4 regions of the Winslowiella toletana genome follow, and region 3 is predicted to be linked to each of the others. Evidence: predicted binding sites of a transcription regulator. Region 3 holds the regulator's gene; each other region holds the start of a gene.
What was found. The regulator Fur, encoded in region 3, represses iron uptake genes when iron is present. The targets are predictions, from matches to a motif close to ATAATAATGAGAACNACTATCAA.
Positions count from the first base shown of each region.

Region 1: the regulator Fur is predicted to act here: its motif matches at 1,626-1,648, upstream of fhuE (ferric-rhodotorulic acid/ferric-coprogen receptor FhuE).
Region 2: the regulator Fur is predicted to act here: its motif matches at 2,399-2,421, upstream of ftnA (non-heme ferritin).
Region 4: the regulator Fur is predicted to act here: its motif matches at 1,773-1,795, upstream of feoA (ferrous iron transporter A).

Region 1 is NZ_CP134152.1:4,450,431-4,454,441, reverse strand. It holds gene RIN69_RS20255 (MarR family winged helix-turn-helix transcriptional regulator) at 1-436, opposite strand, end outside; gene yghU (glutathione-dependent disulfide-bond oxidoreductase) at 572-1,438, opposite strand; gene fhuE (ferric-rhodotorulic acid/ferric-coprogen receptor FhuE) at 1,861-4,011, shown strand, end outside.
Region 2 is NZ_CP134152.1:4,102,156-4,106,166, reverse strand. It holds gene RIN69_RS18795 (4-aminobutyrate--2-oxoglutarate transaminase) at 1-36, opposite strand, end outside; gene pdxR (MocR-like pyridoxine biosynthesis transcription factor PdxR) at 148-1,665, shown strand; gene ftnA (non-heme ferritin) at 1,647-2,159, opposite strand; gene RIN69_RS18780 (IucA/IucC family protein) at 2,607-4,011, shown strand, end outside.
Region 3 is NZ_CP134152.1:1,479,811-1,483,821, forward strand. It holds gene glnS (glutamine--tRNA ligase) at 1-223, shown strand, start outside; gene mtr (tryptophan permease) at 297-1,544, shown strand; gene fur (ferric iron uptake transcriptional regulator) at 1,608-2,051, opposite strand; gene fldA (flavodoxin FldA) at 2,415-2,945, opposite strand; gene ybfE (LexA regulated protein) at 3,099-3,380, opposite strand; gene ybfF (esterase) at 3,591-4,011, opposite strand, start outside.
Region 4 is NZ_CP134152.1:352,231-356,241, reverse strand. It holds gene RIN69_RS01565 (Tex family protein) at 1-1,695, shown strand, start outside; gene feoA (ferrous iron transporter A) at 1,844-2,068, shown strand; gene feoB (Fe(2+) transporter permease subunit FeoB) at 2,081-4,011, shown strand, end outside.

The sequences.
Region 1 (4,011 bases), 2.0 Mb from region 3:
GCGTTTCCAGTTGTTGTTTCAACTCTTGCAGGGTCCCGGCATCACAGGCCGCCGCACAATGTATCGATTCCGGAATCGTCGTGGCTTGCTGGCGCAACTGGCGACCCTGCTCACTTAATGTTACCACCACCTGGCGTTCGTCCTGTCTTGAGCGCTGGCGGTGGAGCATGCCAGCCGCTTCAAGGCGCTTCAGCAGCGGCGTCAGCGTAGCGGAATCAAGAAACAGACGTTCACCGATCTCTGAAACCGTCACATCATCCTTCTCCCACAGCACCATCATCACCAGATATTGCGGATAGGTCAGTTCAAGTTTTGCCAGTAGCTGCCGGTAAAGTTTGTGCAGCGCCAGATTGGCGGAATAGAGGGCAAAGCAGAGCTGTTGATCCAACAGCAGCGGGGCTTCATCCGGGTTTGAATTATTTGTAGGTGTTGTCATAGCTGAAAATATAGGTAGGGCACTACCTGATTGCAAGCGAATTTCCTCGTTGTGCGCTGGCTGGCTGCTGCGGGGAGATAAGGAGCGACAATAACGCCGCCCCTTGTGCAGATAAGAGGCTTCGCAGCCCGAAAATTATGACTGACGCTTATCTTCAGTGCGCAGCTCGAAATCGCTGGCATCGTGGCGTTCGTGCAGCTGTTGCGAGAGCTCGCCGGTGGTGCGGTTGACGATGCGACCACGCTGTACCGCCGGGCGTTGTTCAATTTCTTTTGCCCAGCGTTGCAGGTGGGTATACGACGCCGCATCAATAAATTCGGCGGCTTCATACAGCCCGCCCAATACCAGGTTGCCATACCACGGCCAGATTGCGATATCAGCGATCGAATAATCTTCTCCCGCAATATAACGATGCTCAGCCAGCTGACGATTCAGCACATCCAGCTGGCGCTTGGCTTCCATCGTAAAGCGATTAACCGCGTATTCGATCTTCTCTGGCGCGTAGTGATAGAAATGGCCGAAACCACCGCCCAGATAAGGTGCAGAGCCTTGCAGCCAGAACAGCCAGTTGAGCACTTCAGTACGCGCTGCCGGGTTTTTCGGGACAAAGTGCCCGAACTTCTCTGCCAGATACAGCAGGATGGCACCAGATTCGAAAACGCGCGTTGGCGGATTGGTCGAGCAGTCAAGCAGTGCCGGGATTTTGGAGTTCGGGTTCACATCAACAAAGCCGCTGGAGAACTGGTCGCCTTCGCCGATGCGAATCAGATGCGCATCATATTCTGCGCCACTGACATTCAGCGCCAGCAGCTCTTCCAGCAGAATCGTCACTTTCTGACCGTTAGGCGTGCCCAGCGAATAGAGCTGTAGCGGATGTTTACCTGAGGGTAGTGCGGACTCATGCGTCGGTCCGGCAATCGGACGATTGATACTGGACCAGTTGCCGCCGTCCTGTTGGTTCCAGCTCCAGACTTTAGGAGGCTGATAGTTATTTTCCGCCATGATAATGACCTGCCTTTGCTGAGAGTTGAGTGTTTTTCCGTGTTTGAGTGTAGCACTCTGGCATCAGCAGATTTAACCGCATGAGGGATTGGCAGTAGCGGTAGTGGTAGGGTCGCAGGACAGTGCTTAAAGATGAAAAAATTTAACCTCGCCGACGCTGTCACATCCTTTTACATGAATAATCAAAATGATTATACTTCTCATTCGCTTTACTGGTCATTCACTCCAAAAGATTCCAAAAAACACCAGTAAGCAGTGGTGATAGCTACAGGGAAATACGCTGAGATGCGCAGCGCTGTTATGGCAGAAATCGTTACTGCCACAGGGAAAACCTGACCGAATGCGTGACGTTTCTGTAGCCAGAAACGGCGGCAGCGGTCGTCCAGATAATTAAAAATAATAAAGTGTTTTAAGGGTGAATAATGTTTTTTGCTTCAGGCAGTAACAGGATAAATCTCGTCAGCGCTTGCGCGTTGGTCAACGTCAACCCGCCATCCCTTTCGCTACTTGCAGTGCTTGTCGCCACTGCTTTACCGCTACCTTATGCCACGGCAGCGGAAACCACGCCAAAAAAAGAAGAAACCTTAACGGTGGATGCCGTCACTGCCGATGAAGCCAGCCCCGAGAATAGCGATTACAATCCGCCGCTCACTCGTGCCGGAACAAAAATGTTGCTGACCGCGCGCGATACGCCACAGTCGGTCAGTATTATCAGCCAGCAGCGCATGGAAGATCAGCAACTGCAGACGCTGGGTGAAGTGCTGAAAAATACCACCGGCGTGACGGAAAAAGTGGCGGACTCTGACCGCAGCACGTTCTATTCCCGTGGTTTTTTAATTGATAATTATATGGTCGATGGCATTCCGACCCAGTTTGAAGAACGCTGGAATTTAGGTGACGCGCTTTCCGATACTGCCATTTATGAACGTATTGAAGTGGTGCGCGGTGCCACCGGCCTGATGACCGGCGCTGGTAATCCGTCGGCTTCGGTAAACATGGTGCGTAAGCATGCCAACAGCCGTGAATTTGTCGGGAATGTTTCCGCCAGTTACGGTAGCTGGGATAAACAGCGTTATGTTGCCGATCTGTCCGCACCTTTGAGCGAATCAGGTGATGTGCGTGGACGTGTGGTTGCCGGGTATCAGGATAATGACAGCTGGATCGACCGTTATAACAGTAAGAAGAAATTCCTTTATGGCATCATTGATGCTGACCTGACGGATTCGACCACCCTGTCGCTGGGCTATGACTATCAGGAAACTAACGTTAATAACCCAACCTGGGGCGGCATGCCACGCTGGTATAGTGACGGCAGCAAAACCCATTATGACCGCAGCTTTAGTACCGCGCCTGACTGGGCATTCAGTGATAAAACGTCGAAAAAAGTCTTCGCCAGCCTGAAACAAAGTTTTGATAATGGTTGGCAGTTCACGGTTAACGGTGCCCACACCGAAGTCGATTTCGACAGTAAAATGCTCTATATCGACGGCTACTTCGATAAAACTACCGGTATTGGCGTTAGCCCGTATGCTAATTATCCGGTGGTCGGTGGAACCGGCTGGAACTCCGGTAAGCGTAAGGTTAATGCAGTTGATGCTTTTGCCTCTGGTCCTTATGAACTGCTGGGGCGTCAGCATGAACTGATGGCGGGTGTCAGCTACAGCCAGCAGAAGAACCGCTACGTTAACTCTTGGGCCAACCTTAGCCCGGAAGATGTGGGTGATTTCAATAACTGGAACAGCCATTATCCTGAGACCGCGTGGGGCGAGCAGAACGTTGCACAGGATGATACGATCCATCAAAAATCCGCTTATATTGCTACCCGCGTCTCGCTGGCGGACCCGTTGCATCTGATTGTCGGCGCGCGCTACACCAGGTGGAGCACCAGCACTATGACGGTGGATATGGAGAAAAATAATATCTCTCCTTATACCGGCCTGATTTACGACATCAATGATACCTGGTCCGCTTATGCCAGCTACACCTCAATCTTCAACCCGCAGTCGTATCGTGACATCAACGGCAGCTATCTCTCTCCGGTTACCGGCAAAAACTACGAGACCGGTGTGAAAGCGGACTGGCTGAACAGTCGTCTGACCACCTCGCTGGCGGTGTTCCGTATTGAGCAGGATAACGTGGCGCAAAGCACCGGATCGATTATTCCGGGCACCAACGACACGGCTTACTATGGTGCTCAGGGTACCGTCAGCAAAGGCATTGAATTCGAAATCAACGGCGCGGTGACTGATAATCTGCAAATGACGTTCGGCGCCACGCGCTATGTTGCTGAAGATAACCAGGGAGAAGCGGTTAATCCAACGCTGCCGCGTACCACGCTGAAACTGTTTACCAGCTATCGTTTGCCAATGCTGCAGGATCTTACCGTTGGCGGCGGGGTCAACTGGCAGACCCACGTATGGGATCATGTTGAAGGCCCGGATGGCAACGGCACCTTGTATGCCGAGCAGGGTAGCTATGCACTGGTTAGCCTGTTCAGCCGCTATCAGGTGACGAAACAGCTGTCGGTGCAGGCCAACGTCAACAACCTGTTCGACAAAACTTACGATACTTCG
Region 2 (4,011 bases), 2.3 Mb from region 3:
ACGACGCTGGTTGAGAGGGGCGTTTTTGTTGTCCATCCTGTTACTCCGCGGTTATTAGTTATTTACAAACGTTAAGCAATAACGTCTATTTACCCGCTAGCGAAGCGTTGTGACGAGAGCCATTTTTACACTGAGGGAGGGAGCCAATTGCGTACTCTGCACGGAGATCACCTTTTGCAGCGACTGCAACGGGAAACCGAAGGCGCACTGCATGCGCGGCTGTTTCGCAGTCTGCGCGGCGCGATTATCGACGGCATTATGCTGCCGCAAAGCCGACTACCGGCATCGCGCGATCTGGCTCACGAACTGGGCGTATCACGCAATACGGTACTGAATGCCTATGAACACTTACTGGCGGAAGGCTATGTCAAAGCACGCACCGGCAGCGGCACCTGGGTAGCGGAAACGCTGCCAGACAGCTGTCTCTCCTCCAGCGGATCGGCCAGCTGCACGCCGCAGCGTCGTGCAACGGAGGTAAAAATGTCGCGGCGCGGTGCCAGTTTGCTCGGTTATGCCGGGGCGTCGCCGCACCAGTGGGGAGCTTTTGTGCCGGGTGCGCCGGATGTCACCGCGTTTCCTCACGCGCAGTTCAGCCGTATTCAGGCGCGACTCAGCCGCGAACCGGATATTGAACGGTTGATCTACAGCAGTGCTGGTGGTTGCAGCGAACTGCGCAGTGCATTGGCGGATTATCTGCGCGTAGCGCGATCGGTTAACTGCGATGCCGATCAGATTCTGATCACCGAAGGGGTTCATCAGGCGGTGGATCTGGTTTCACGCATGCTGTGTGATAGCGGCGATCGGGTATGGATCGAAGACCCTGGCTACTGGGGAACGCGCAATATCCTGCGCATCAACGGGCTAAAAATTATGCCGGTGCCGGTGGATGAGGAGGGCATTATCCCTGCCAGCGATGCCGACCGCACGCCACCACGGCTGATGTTTGTTACGCCTTCACACCAGTATCCGCTGGGGGCGCATCTTAGTCTGGCCCGCCGTCAGCAGATGCTGGCGCTGGCGCGACGCCATCACAGCTGGATTGTGGAAGATGATTATGACAGCGAGTTTCGCTTTTCCGGACAGCCTTTTCCCTCGTTGCAGGGGCTGGAAGCGGATGCACCGGTGATCTATATGGGCACTTTCAGTAAAACGCTTTATCCGGCCCTGCGTATCGGCTACATGATCGTACCGAAGCAGCTGATGACTCCGCTACGCACTGCGGCAGCTGAGCTTTATCGTGGCGGGCATTTACTGATCCAGCGGGCGCTGGCTGAATTTATTCGTGAAGGGCATTATGCGGCGCATATCCGTCGGATGCGGCTGCTGTATGGCAAACGCCGCGCCTTTCTGATATCACTGATCCAGCGCTATTTGGGGCCGGATTTTTTGCGTGAGTTCAATCATGAGGCTGGGCTGCATCTGGTGCTTAATCTGCCGGACGGCTGTGATGATGTGGCAATTGCCGCGCAGGCGTTGCGCCAGGGAGTGAAGGTGCGCCCGCTGTCGCAATATTATATGCAACCGCAGGCAACACGCGGATTACTGCTGGGTTTTGCCTGCGTCGACGAGCGGGTAATGTTACCCGCTTTCAACGTGCTGCGTGACTGCCTGGCTAAAAATGGCGTGGCATCACGCGCTGACCATCATCAGGCTGCGGGACCGTGATTTTCCGCGCCCATTTTAGCCAGATCTTTATCGACAAAGAACAGGCCTTTGCCACTGGTGCCAACCAGCGCCAGTTTATCCAGTACCGATTTAAACAGTTTCTCTTCTTCGTGCTGTTCAGACACATACCACTGCAGGAAGTTGAAAGTGGAATAGTCCTGTGAGGTCATGGCGTAGTGCGCCAGCTCATTAATTTTACCGGTAATCAGCTTCTCGTGTTCGTAGGTTTGTTCAAATACTTCTGCCAGCGAATTAAATGCTACCGGTGGTGCAGCGATACTGCCCAGTACCGGCATTGAGCCTGTATCAGCCAGATAATCAAACAGGCGTTGCATATGCTGCATCTCTTCGCGCGAATGTTCTTTAAGAAATGCTGCGGCTCCTTCAAAGCCTTTGTCACCACACCATGCGCTCATTTGCAGGTAAAGATTAGCGGAGTAGAATTCCAGGTTTAACTGATCGTTCAGGCGCGCGGTCATTTCGTTAGTCAGCATGGCAGCTCCATAATAAGCGATTTGGATTTATATTTAGTTGATTTAAGCCAAGTATGCATTAAGAAATAGCAAAGGGATATATTTTTAACGTAAAAGCAGAAAATTCTATCCTGTTGTTTTTAATTGTAATTACTCCGTTTGCTGAATGCTATTGATTCTCATTTTTTTCTGTATTTCATCCGTTATAATTCGCTGATAAAACAGCAAATGAGCAGTCTTTGATAGCGTTTTGGTTGAAGCTGATATTAATTTTCATTATCACAATAATTATATTCAATCATAATTATGATCATCATTTCATTTAGCCTTAAGTCACGAAGAACATTTTTCACTGCGACAAGCGTATTAATCAAAGCCGGCTCAAGAAACGCAAGCTAATAAGTTGATAATGTAAATCACTCTTGATATAAGAATCATTCTCAAGGATATCAGAGTGAGTCAAGGATTATGACCATTCAACATGCAGCATCCGTCACGGATGTTGCTGCGCAGTGTTTTCTTAATGCACTGACGCGCGAAACCCGGGACTGGCAAATTATTCCGGCTGGCGCAGCACAGCAATATGCACAACTGCAAATCTCGCTATTGCCTTCTCAAACGCTGTGTATTGACCTGCGCTTTTATTCGCTGACTCAGCATCATCACTATCTGTTTCCGGCGCGTCTGCATATTGACGGCGAGGAAGAGAGTCGCAGGCTCAGTCCGGAACAGCTGGTTGACCTGCTGCTGGCAAAGCCATCAATCAAAGATAGGGTGGATGAGCATCAGCTGGCACGTTTTCGCCAGCGCGTACTGGAGAGCCATTCCCATACACATCAGGCGATTGCCAGCCGTACGGACTGGCCCGGGCTGCGCGACAAACCGCTAAACTTTATTGACGCCGAGCAGGCGTTGCTGGTGGGCCATGCCTTACATCCGGCACCAAAATCACATCAGCCTTTAACGCCCCAGCAGGCGCGTCGCTATTTGCCGGAGTTTGCCGCCGGATTTCCATTACGCTGGTTTGCTGTAGATAAGCGTTATCTGGTGGGTGACAGCCAGGGTCTGACGTTACAGCAGCGCCTGCACCGCTTTGCCGCAGAAAATGCGCCGCAGCTGCTGACGTATTTTCTTGATGATATCTGGCTGCTGCCGATGCATCCGTGGCAGGCCGAGCGCCTGCTGACACAACCCTGGTGTCAGCAACTGGTGACGCAACAGCGGCTGCGCGATTTAGGCGAGGCTGGACAACGCTGGTCAGCGACCAGCTCTTGCCGTTCGCTGTACTGCGCCTCCAGCCGCGATATGGTGAAGTTTTCTCTTAGCGTACAGCTAACCAATTCATTACGAACATTATCGTTGAAAGAGTTGCAGCGCGGCATGCGGCTGGCACGACTGGCGCACACTGAGCGCTGGCAGCAATTACAGGCGCGTTTTCCGACGCTGCAAGTGATGCAGGAAGATGGCTGGGCAGGATTGTGCGATGCTGAGGGGCATTTACAGCCGGAGAGCCTGCTGGCGCTGCGGGTTAATCTGCTGTTTGGCCAGCCACACAGTCAGACTAATGTGCTGGCAAGCCTGACTCAGGCGGCACCGGATGGCGGCGACAGTCTGCTGGCAGCGGCGGTGCATCGATTATCAGCACGGCTTGAGATTTCATTGCCGCAAGCGGCTTACTGCTGGCTGGATGCCTGGTGCCAGCAGGTGCTGGTGCCGCTGTTCAGCTGTGAAGCCGATTACGGCCTGCTGCTGCTGGCACATCAACAGAATATTCTGGTGGTGATGCAGCAGGATTTACCGGTTGGCATGATGTTTCGTGATTGTCAGGGCAGTGGTTTTACCGCCGCTGCAGGCAGCTGGCTGGCGCAGATTG
Region 3 (4,011 bases):
TCCGGCTGGCGCGGAAGATTTCCTCGCGACCATCAACCCGGAATCCCTGGTGATTCAGCAGGGCTTTGTTGAGCCGAGCCTGCAAGCGGCAGAAGCCAGCAGCCCTTATCAGTTTGAACGTGAAGGCTACTTCTGTGCCGACAGTCGCTACTCCAGCCGGTCAAAGCTGGTATTTAACCGTACCGTTGGCCTGCGCGACACCTGGGCGAAAATCGGCGGATAAATCTCGCCGTGACAGTAAAAAACGCAGCCTGAAAGCTGCGTTTTTTTTATTTGCAATGGACGACAATTCTTTTATGGCTGAAATAATTTCAGGACGAAAAGCACCGTCGGTGATGTGGGGAACCATGATCATCAGCGGCACAATTATTGGCGCAGGCATGTTTTCTCTGCCGATCGTGATGTCTGGCGCTTGGTTTTCCTGGTCCACGTTGATTTTGCTGTTCTCGTGGTTTTGCATGCTGTTATCCGGGCTGCTGTATCTGGAGTCGAGCCAGCATTATCCGGAAGGCGCGAATTTTTCAACGGTAACCCGCGATCTGCTGGGCAGTAAGTGGAATGTGATTAACGGCATTACCATCGCGTTTGTGCTGGGGATTTTGACCTACGCCTATATCTCTGCCAGCGGTTCAATCCTGCATCATACTTTTGCCAGCGCGCTGCCGTGGTTATCACAGCGGATGGCAGGATTTCTGTTTACTCTGCTGTTAGCGGTATTTATCTGGCTGGGCACCGCAGTGGTCAGCAGAATGACCTTTATCTTTCTGTTCGCCAAACTGGCCGCTTTTCTGCTGACATTTGGCGGTTTGCTGTGGCATGTGCAGGTCGATAATCTGCTCAATACCCAGCAGAGTGGGGCAAGCTATTTTCCCTATATCTTTATGGTGCTGCCATTCTGTCTGGCATCGTTTGGTTATCATGGCAATATTTCCGGGCTGGTCAGCTATTACCGCCAGGATGCCGCTAAGGTGAGAAAGTGCCTGATTTACGGCACGCTGATCGCGCTGGCAATCTACTTTGTCTGGTTAATCAGTGCGATGGGCAATATTCAGCGCGCGAAATTTATCGATATAGCCCAGGCGGGTGGCAACATTGATGCGCTGGTGGCGACCTTTGGCGATCTGATTAGCAGCCCGTGGTTAAGTGTGCTGCTGCTACTGTTTTCCAATTTTGCCGTTGCCAGCTCATTTTTGGGCGTCAGTCTCGGACTGTTTGACTACCTTGCCGATCTGTTTGGCATGGCAAATAATGCCGTGGGGCGTCTGAAAACTACGCTGATGACGTTTGCGGTTCCGTTAACAGCCAGCCTGATCTATCCAAATGGATTCCTGCATGCGATTGGCTATGCCGGGCTGGCGGCGACGCTGTGGGCGGTAATCACTCCGGCACTGCTGGCATTTAAAGCCAGGCAGCGTTTTGGGCCTGCCGCCTATCGGGTGGCCGGCGGGCATCTGACGATTATGCTGGTGCTGCTGTTTGGCGGTATCAATATTGTGGTCAGTTTACTGTCTTACGCCAATTTGTTGCCGGTCTACGCACGCTAAATTTGGGCATAAAAAAACCGGTGACGGGTCACCGGTTTTGTTTAAAACTCTGCGAAGCAGAATTTATTTGTCGTGCAGCGTTTCGTCTTCGCGGCAGTCACCCGTTGAGCAGTGACCATAGAGGTACAGGCTGTGGTTAGTCAGCTTAATGCCGTGACGCGTTGCGATTTCACGCTGACGCGTTTCAATTGATTCATCACTGAACTCAATCACTTTGCCACAATCAAGGCAGATCAGATGATCGTGATGATGCTGCTGCGTAAGTTCGAAAACGGACTTGCCGCCTTCAAAGTTATGACGGGTAACGATACCCGCGTCATCAAACTGGTTAAGAACGCGATATACCGTCGCCAGACCAATTTCTTCGCCCAAATCAATCAGGCGCTTGTACAAGTCTTCCGCACTGACGTGATGGCCCTCTGGTTCCTGAAGCACTTCCAGAATTTTCAGTCGGGGAAGCGTGACTTTCAGGCCGGCCTTCTTTAATGCGGTGTTGTTGTCAGTCATGCGGATATTGTCCTGTTACTTTGCTAGTCACAATGTGGCTGAAAAGCCCTGAACATCGGTCGACGCTAAATCTAATTGCGTCTCATTATAGAACTCATGCTTCGAAATGAAAACCGCAGGGAGGGCGTTAAACTTACCGATGGATGTAAGGAGTTACGTCCGTGAGAAGTTCATGCCTCATAGCCTATCCCATTATGGCTACTTTGCTAAACCCTGTACTCTCAAAAAAGAGTCAATAGCGGGCTGACCGATGGGGGGGTATTGTACAGATTTACAGTCAAAAGTTACAAATATGTATCTATCATTTCTATAGGAAAAACCACTGGCTCATTGTGAGCCAGCGCCCACAATAAGCCAGACAGCTTAAGCTTCGATGATTTCTTTTAAATGAAGTTCATCAAAAATTTGTTTAACCCACTTTTCAACACGCTCGTTGGTGAGTTCTGGCTGGCGATCTTCGTCAATCGCCAGTCCGAGGAAGTGTTTATCATCGGCCAGGCCTTTTGATGCCTCAAAATGATAACCTTCGGTCGGCCAGTGGCCGACGATAACCGCGCCATTTGGCTCGATAATATCGCGAATGGTGCCCATCGCATCACAGAAGTATTCAGCATAATCTTCCTGATCGCCGCAGCCAAACAGCGCGACCAGCTTGCCATTGAAGTCGATCTCTTCCAGCGTTGGGAAGAAGTCATCCCAGTCGCACTGCGCTTCACCGTAGTACCAGGTTGGGATGCCGAGCAGTAAGATATCATAAGCTTCAAGATCCTCTTTAGCGCTCTTGGCAATGTCATGAACATCTGCAACATCTTTGCCCAGTTGCTTTTGGATCATCTTTGCAATGTTTTCCGTATTGCCAGTGTCGCTGCCAAAGAAAATGCCTGTGATTGCCATGAGTCTAATAACCTCTTGAAACTTAATGATATAGTGAATACTAAAGATAGTCAGTTACTGGCAATGATAGCAGACAGTCTCGGGGCGCGGAACTTCAAATGCCGCCGGATTTGTCGCATTGTGCGTTCAAAGCCGCAGCTGACCTCGCCTGAGTCAGAGCGCAGTGGCGTTAAGCTGCAACAAAATCATCTCTTCAATCAGCTCGCTGCGGCTCATATTGCGCTCTTCAGCCAGCTGATTGAGTGCATCAACCGCGTCGCTGTTCATTTTCAGCTCGACGCGGCGCAGCCCACGAACTTTGTCGCGTTTTAGCTGATTGCGTTTATTGATGCGCAGCTGTTCATCACGCGTAAGCGGATTGGTTTTTGGTCGGCCCGGGCGGCGTTCATCTGCAAACAGATCGATCGTCGTGCGGTCCGTATTCTCTTTTGCCATAGAATCGTGATACTGAATGAGCGTCAGCGTCTGAAAACGCCAAGGGTTTTGACTAAATGAGCCGGTTTGCCGCCGGATATTCGCAACGTTTTTCTGGCCCGCTACTGCCGAGAGTCGATATTGCGTACAGCGGCAAAATTTTAGCGCGCCATCATACCCCAGTGAAAGTCGTCGCGACAATCATTTCACTGTGTCAGCAACTATTTGCTTTTAAAGCGCAAAAAAACGGCGAATTGCGCGTAAAACAGCATCAGGTTTTTCGGCATGTACCCAATGTCCGGCTCCGGCAATCACATGGGCACGCGCCTGCGGGAATTGGCTGAGCAGTGCATCACGATGAATATCATCAAGATAAGGAGAGAGTTCGCCGCGAATAAACAGCGCCGGATGTGGCCAGGCCGGTACGGTTTCCCAGCCAGAAATCGTGGTGTAATTGTCCCAGAGTGCCGGCACGTTAAAGCGCCACTGGCCCTCATGAAAGGATTTCAACAGAAACTGAATCACGCCTTCTTCATCAATCTGGCTGCGCATTACGTCAGCTGCCTGCGAGCGTAACGTGACACCGGCTTCGGTTACCGCATTTACCCCGGCAAAGATGGCGTCATGGCGACGCGTCTGGTAATCCACCGGC
Region 4 (4,011 bases), 1.1 Mb from region 3:
GAAGCGCTGTCGACGGTGCCTTCACACCGGGCACTGGCGATGTTTCGTGGCCGCAACGAAGGCGTGCTGCAGCTGGCGCTGAATGCCGATCCGCAGTTTGATGAGCCGCCGCGTGAAAGCCACGGTGAGCAGATCATCACTGAACACCTGAATCTGCGCCTGAACAATGCGCCGGCTGACAGCTGGCGTAAAGCGGTCGTCAGCTGGACCTGGCGCATCAAGGTGCTGTTGCATCTGGAAACCGAGCTGATGGGCAGCGTGCGCGAGCGTGCAGAAGATGAAGCCATCAATGTGTTCGCCCGTAACCTGCACGATCTGCTGATGGCGGCCCCGGCCGGCATGCGCGCCACCATGGGCCTCGATCCGGGCCTGCGTACCGGCGTAAAAGTGGCGGTAGTCGATGCCACCGGCAAACTGGTGGCGACCGATACCATCTATCCACACACCGGCCAGGCAGCGAAAGCGGCAGTGGCGGTGGCGAATCTGTGCAGTAAACACCAGGTTGAGCTGGTGGCGATTGGTAATGGTACGGCATCACGCGAAACTGAGCGCTTCTTCCTGGACGTGCAGAAACAGTTCCCGCAGGTACAGGCGCAGAAAGTGATTGTCAGTGAAGCCGGTGCCTCGGTGTACTCGGCTTCCGAACTGGCGGCGCTGGAGTTCCCGGATCTGGACGTGTCGCTGCGCGGCGCGGTATCTATCGCCCGTCGTTTGCAGGATCCGCTGGCCGAGCTGGTGAAAATCGATCCGAAATCCATTGGTGTTGGCCAGTATCAGCATGATGTCAGCCAGAGCCAGTTAGCGAAAAAGCTCGATGCGGTAGTCGAAGACTGCGTAAACGGCGTGGGTGTCGATCTGAATACCGCCTCGGTGGCGCTGCTGATGCGCGTGGCCGGGCTGAGCAAAATGATGGCGCAGAATATCGTCGGCTGGCGTGATGAGAACGGCCGCTTCCGCAACCGCCAGCAGCTGCTGAAAGTCAGCCGCCTCGGGCCGAAAGCCTTTGAACAGTGTGCCGGCTTCCTGCGTATTAACCATGGCGATAACCCGCTGGATGCCTCAACCGTGCACCCGGAAGCTTACCCGGTGGTGGAGCGCATACTGTCTGCTACCCGCCAGGCGCTGAACGAGCTGATGGGTAATCCGTCTGAGCTGCGTAACCTGAAAGCGGTTGATTTTACCGATGAGCGTTTTGGTGTGCCTACCGTCAGCGACATTATCAAAGAGCTGGAAAAACCGGGTCGCGATCCGCGTCCTGAGTTCAAAACCGCGCAGTTTGCCGACGGCATCGACACCATGAACGATCTGCAACCTGGCATGGTGCTGGAAGGGGCGGTGACTAACGTCACTAACTTCGGTGCATTTGTCGACATCGGTGTGCATCAGGATGGCTTAGTGCATATCTCTTCACTTTCCGACAAATTTATCGACGATCCGCATAAAGTGGTGAAAGCCGGTGATATCGTCAAAGTGAAGGTGATGGAAGTCGATCTGCAACGTAAACGTATCGCACTGACCATGCGTCTCGACGAACAGCCTGGCGAAAGTAATGTCCGCGCAGGCGGCAACGGCAAGAGCGCCGCGCGTGATGGCGGACGTCCGGCACAGGGCAAACCGCGTCCAAAAGCCAGTCAGACCCCGGCGGGCAACAGCGCGATGGGCGATGCATTAGCCGCGGCCTTCGGTAAAAAGTAATCACCTCACAGGGCGGAATCTTTTTCGCCCTGATTATTTTTCTCAGTTCACCGCGAAATTGTTTTACGTCAATTCCAACGATAATCGTTCTCATTAAAATTACACCCTGATCTTCTTTGTCGCCCGGCGACAATATCGAGGTGCTTTAATGCAACTTATCGCTCAACAACGCTATAAAATCATCGGTTTCAGCGCCACTATCGGCGCAGCATTTCGCCAGAAACTGCTGTCGATGGGCATGCTGCCCGGCACCAGTTTTGATGTGGTGCGTATTGCACCACTGGGTGACCCGCTGCAGATTGAAACGCGACGCGTTAATCTGATGCTGCGGAAAAAAGATCTCGCCCTGCTCCAGCTCGAATGCGTGAGCTAAACGAGGCTGATGATGAAAACCTGCACCATTGGCCTGATTGGCAACCCAAACGCTGGCAAAACAACGCTGTTTAATCAGTTAACCGGCGCACGCCAGCGTGTTGGCAACTGGGCGGGCGTCACCGTTGAGCGCAAAGAGGGCAGCTTTAACACCGCTCAGCAGCAGGTGCGGCTGATCGATCTGCCGGGAACTTACTCGCTGACCACGCTGGCGCAGCAAAGCTCGCTGGATGAGCAGATCGCCTGCCACTACATTCTCAGCAACGACGCCGACCTGCTGATTAATGTGGTCGATGCCAGCAATCTGGAGCGTAATCTTTATCTCACCGTGCAGTTACTGGAGCTCGGCGTGCCCTGCATTGTGGCGCTTAACATGCTGGATATTGCCGAAAATCAGCGTATCAGCATCGATACTCAGGCACTGGCAAAACGTCTCGGTTGCCCGGTAGTCCCGCTGGTTTCAACCCGGGCGCAGGGTATTGATGCGCTGAAGCAGGCGATAGATCAGCATTCACTTCAGGCCGCCGAACTGACGATTGATTATCCGGTTGAGATTAACCATGCCGCCACGCAGCTGACGCAGACGCTGCCCGCTTCTTTTTCCGCAGCGCAACGTCGCTGGTTAGCGATTCAAATGCTGGAAGGCGATATCTTTAGTATTGCGCAAGCCGGAACCGCAGCCCAGGCATTACTGGCATCGCTATCGCAGGATTACGCACTGGCCATCGTTGAAGCGCGCTACCGCACCATCGAAAAGCTGAGTGCCGCCGTCAGCAATAGTCATCTGGCGCAGCCCCATCGCCTGTCGCAACGGCTGGACAGCCTGATCCTCAACCGCTGGCTCGGCGTGCCGATTTTCCTGCTGATGATGTATCTGATGTTTCTGCTGGCAATAAACATTGGCGGTGCACTACAGCCGCTGTTTGATATCGGCTCGGCAGCGCTGTTTATTCATGGTATGCAATGGCTGGGCTGGATGTTGCAGCTCCCCGACTGGCTGACGCTGTTTCTGGCGCAGGGAGTGGGCGGCGGCATCAATACCGTGCTGCCACTGGTGCCGCAGATTGGCATGATGTATCTGTTTTTGTCGTTTATGGAAGACTCCGGCTATATGGCGCGCGCGGCGTTTGTGATGGATCGCCTGATGCAGGCGCTCGGTTTGCCAGGCAAATCTTTTGTGCCGCTGATCGTCGGCTTTGGCTGCAATGTGCCGTCGGTAATGGGTGCCCGCACCCTTGATGCGCCGCGTGAGCGGCTGATCACCGTAATGATGGCCCCGTTTATGTCCTGCGGGGCGCGGCTGGCGATTTTTGCCGTATTTGCCGCCGCCTTTTTTGGTCAGAACGGTGCGCTGGTGGTATTCAGCCTCTACATTACCGGCATTCTGGCGGCGATTGGCACTGGCCTGCTGCTGAAGCATACCCTGATGCGTGGCGACGCGACGCCATTTGTTATGGAGCTGCCGCTGTACCACGTTCCGCATCTGAAAACCTTACTGCTGCAAACCTGGCAGCGCTTACAGGGATTCGTGCTGCGCGCCGGTAAAGTGATCATTGTCGCCAGTATTATTATCGGCGCACTTAACAGTTTTTCCTTTAGCGGTAAGCCGGTCAGCACCATCAACGACTCAGCGCTGGCTAACGTCAGCCGCAGCATTACGCCGCTGCTGGCGCCGATTGGCGTGCACAATGATAACTGGCAGGCCACCGTCGGCCTGGTAACCGGAGCAATGGCAAAAGAGGTGGTGGTCGGTACGCTTAACACCTTGTATACCGCTGAAGCGATCAGCCAGACGCCATTTGATCCCAGCCAGTTCAGCCTGCGTGAGGAACTCACCGAAGCGTTGAATGAAACCTGGCAGGGCCTGAAAGCCACCTTTTCACTCAGCGTGCTGGCTAATCCGATTGAAGCCAGCAAAGGCGATGGCGAAATGGCCAGCGGCGC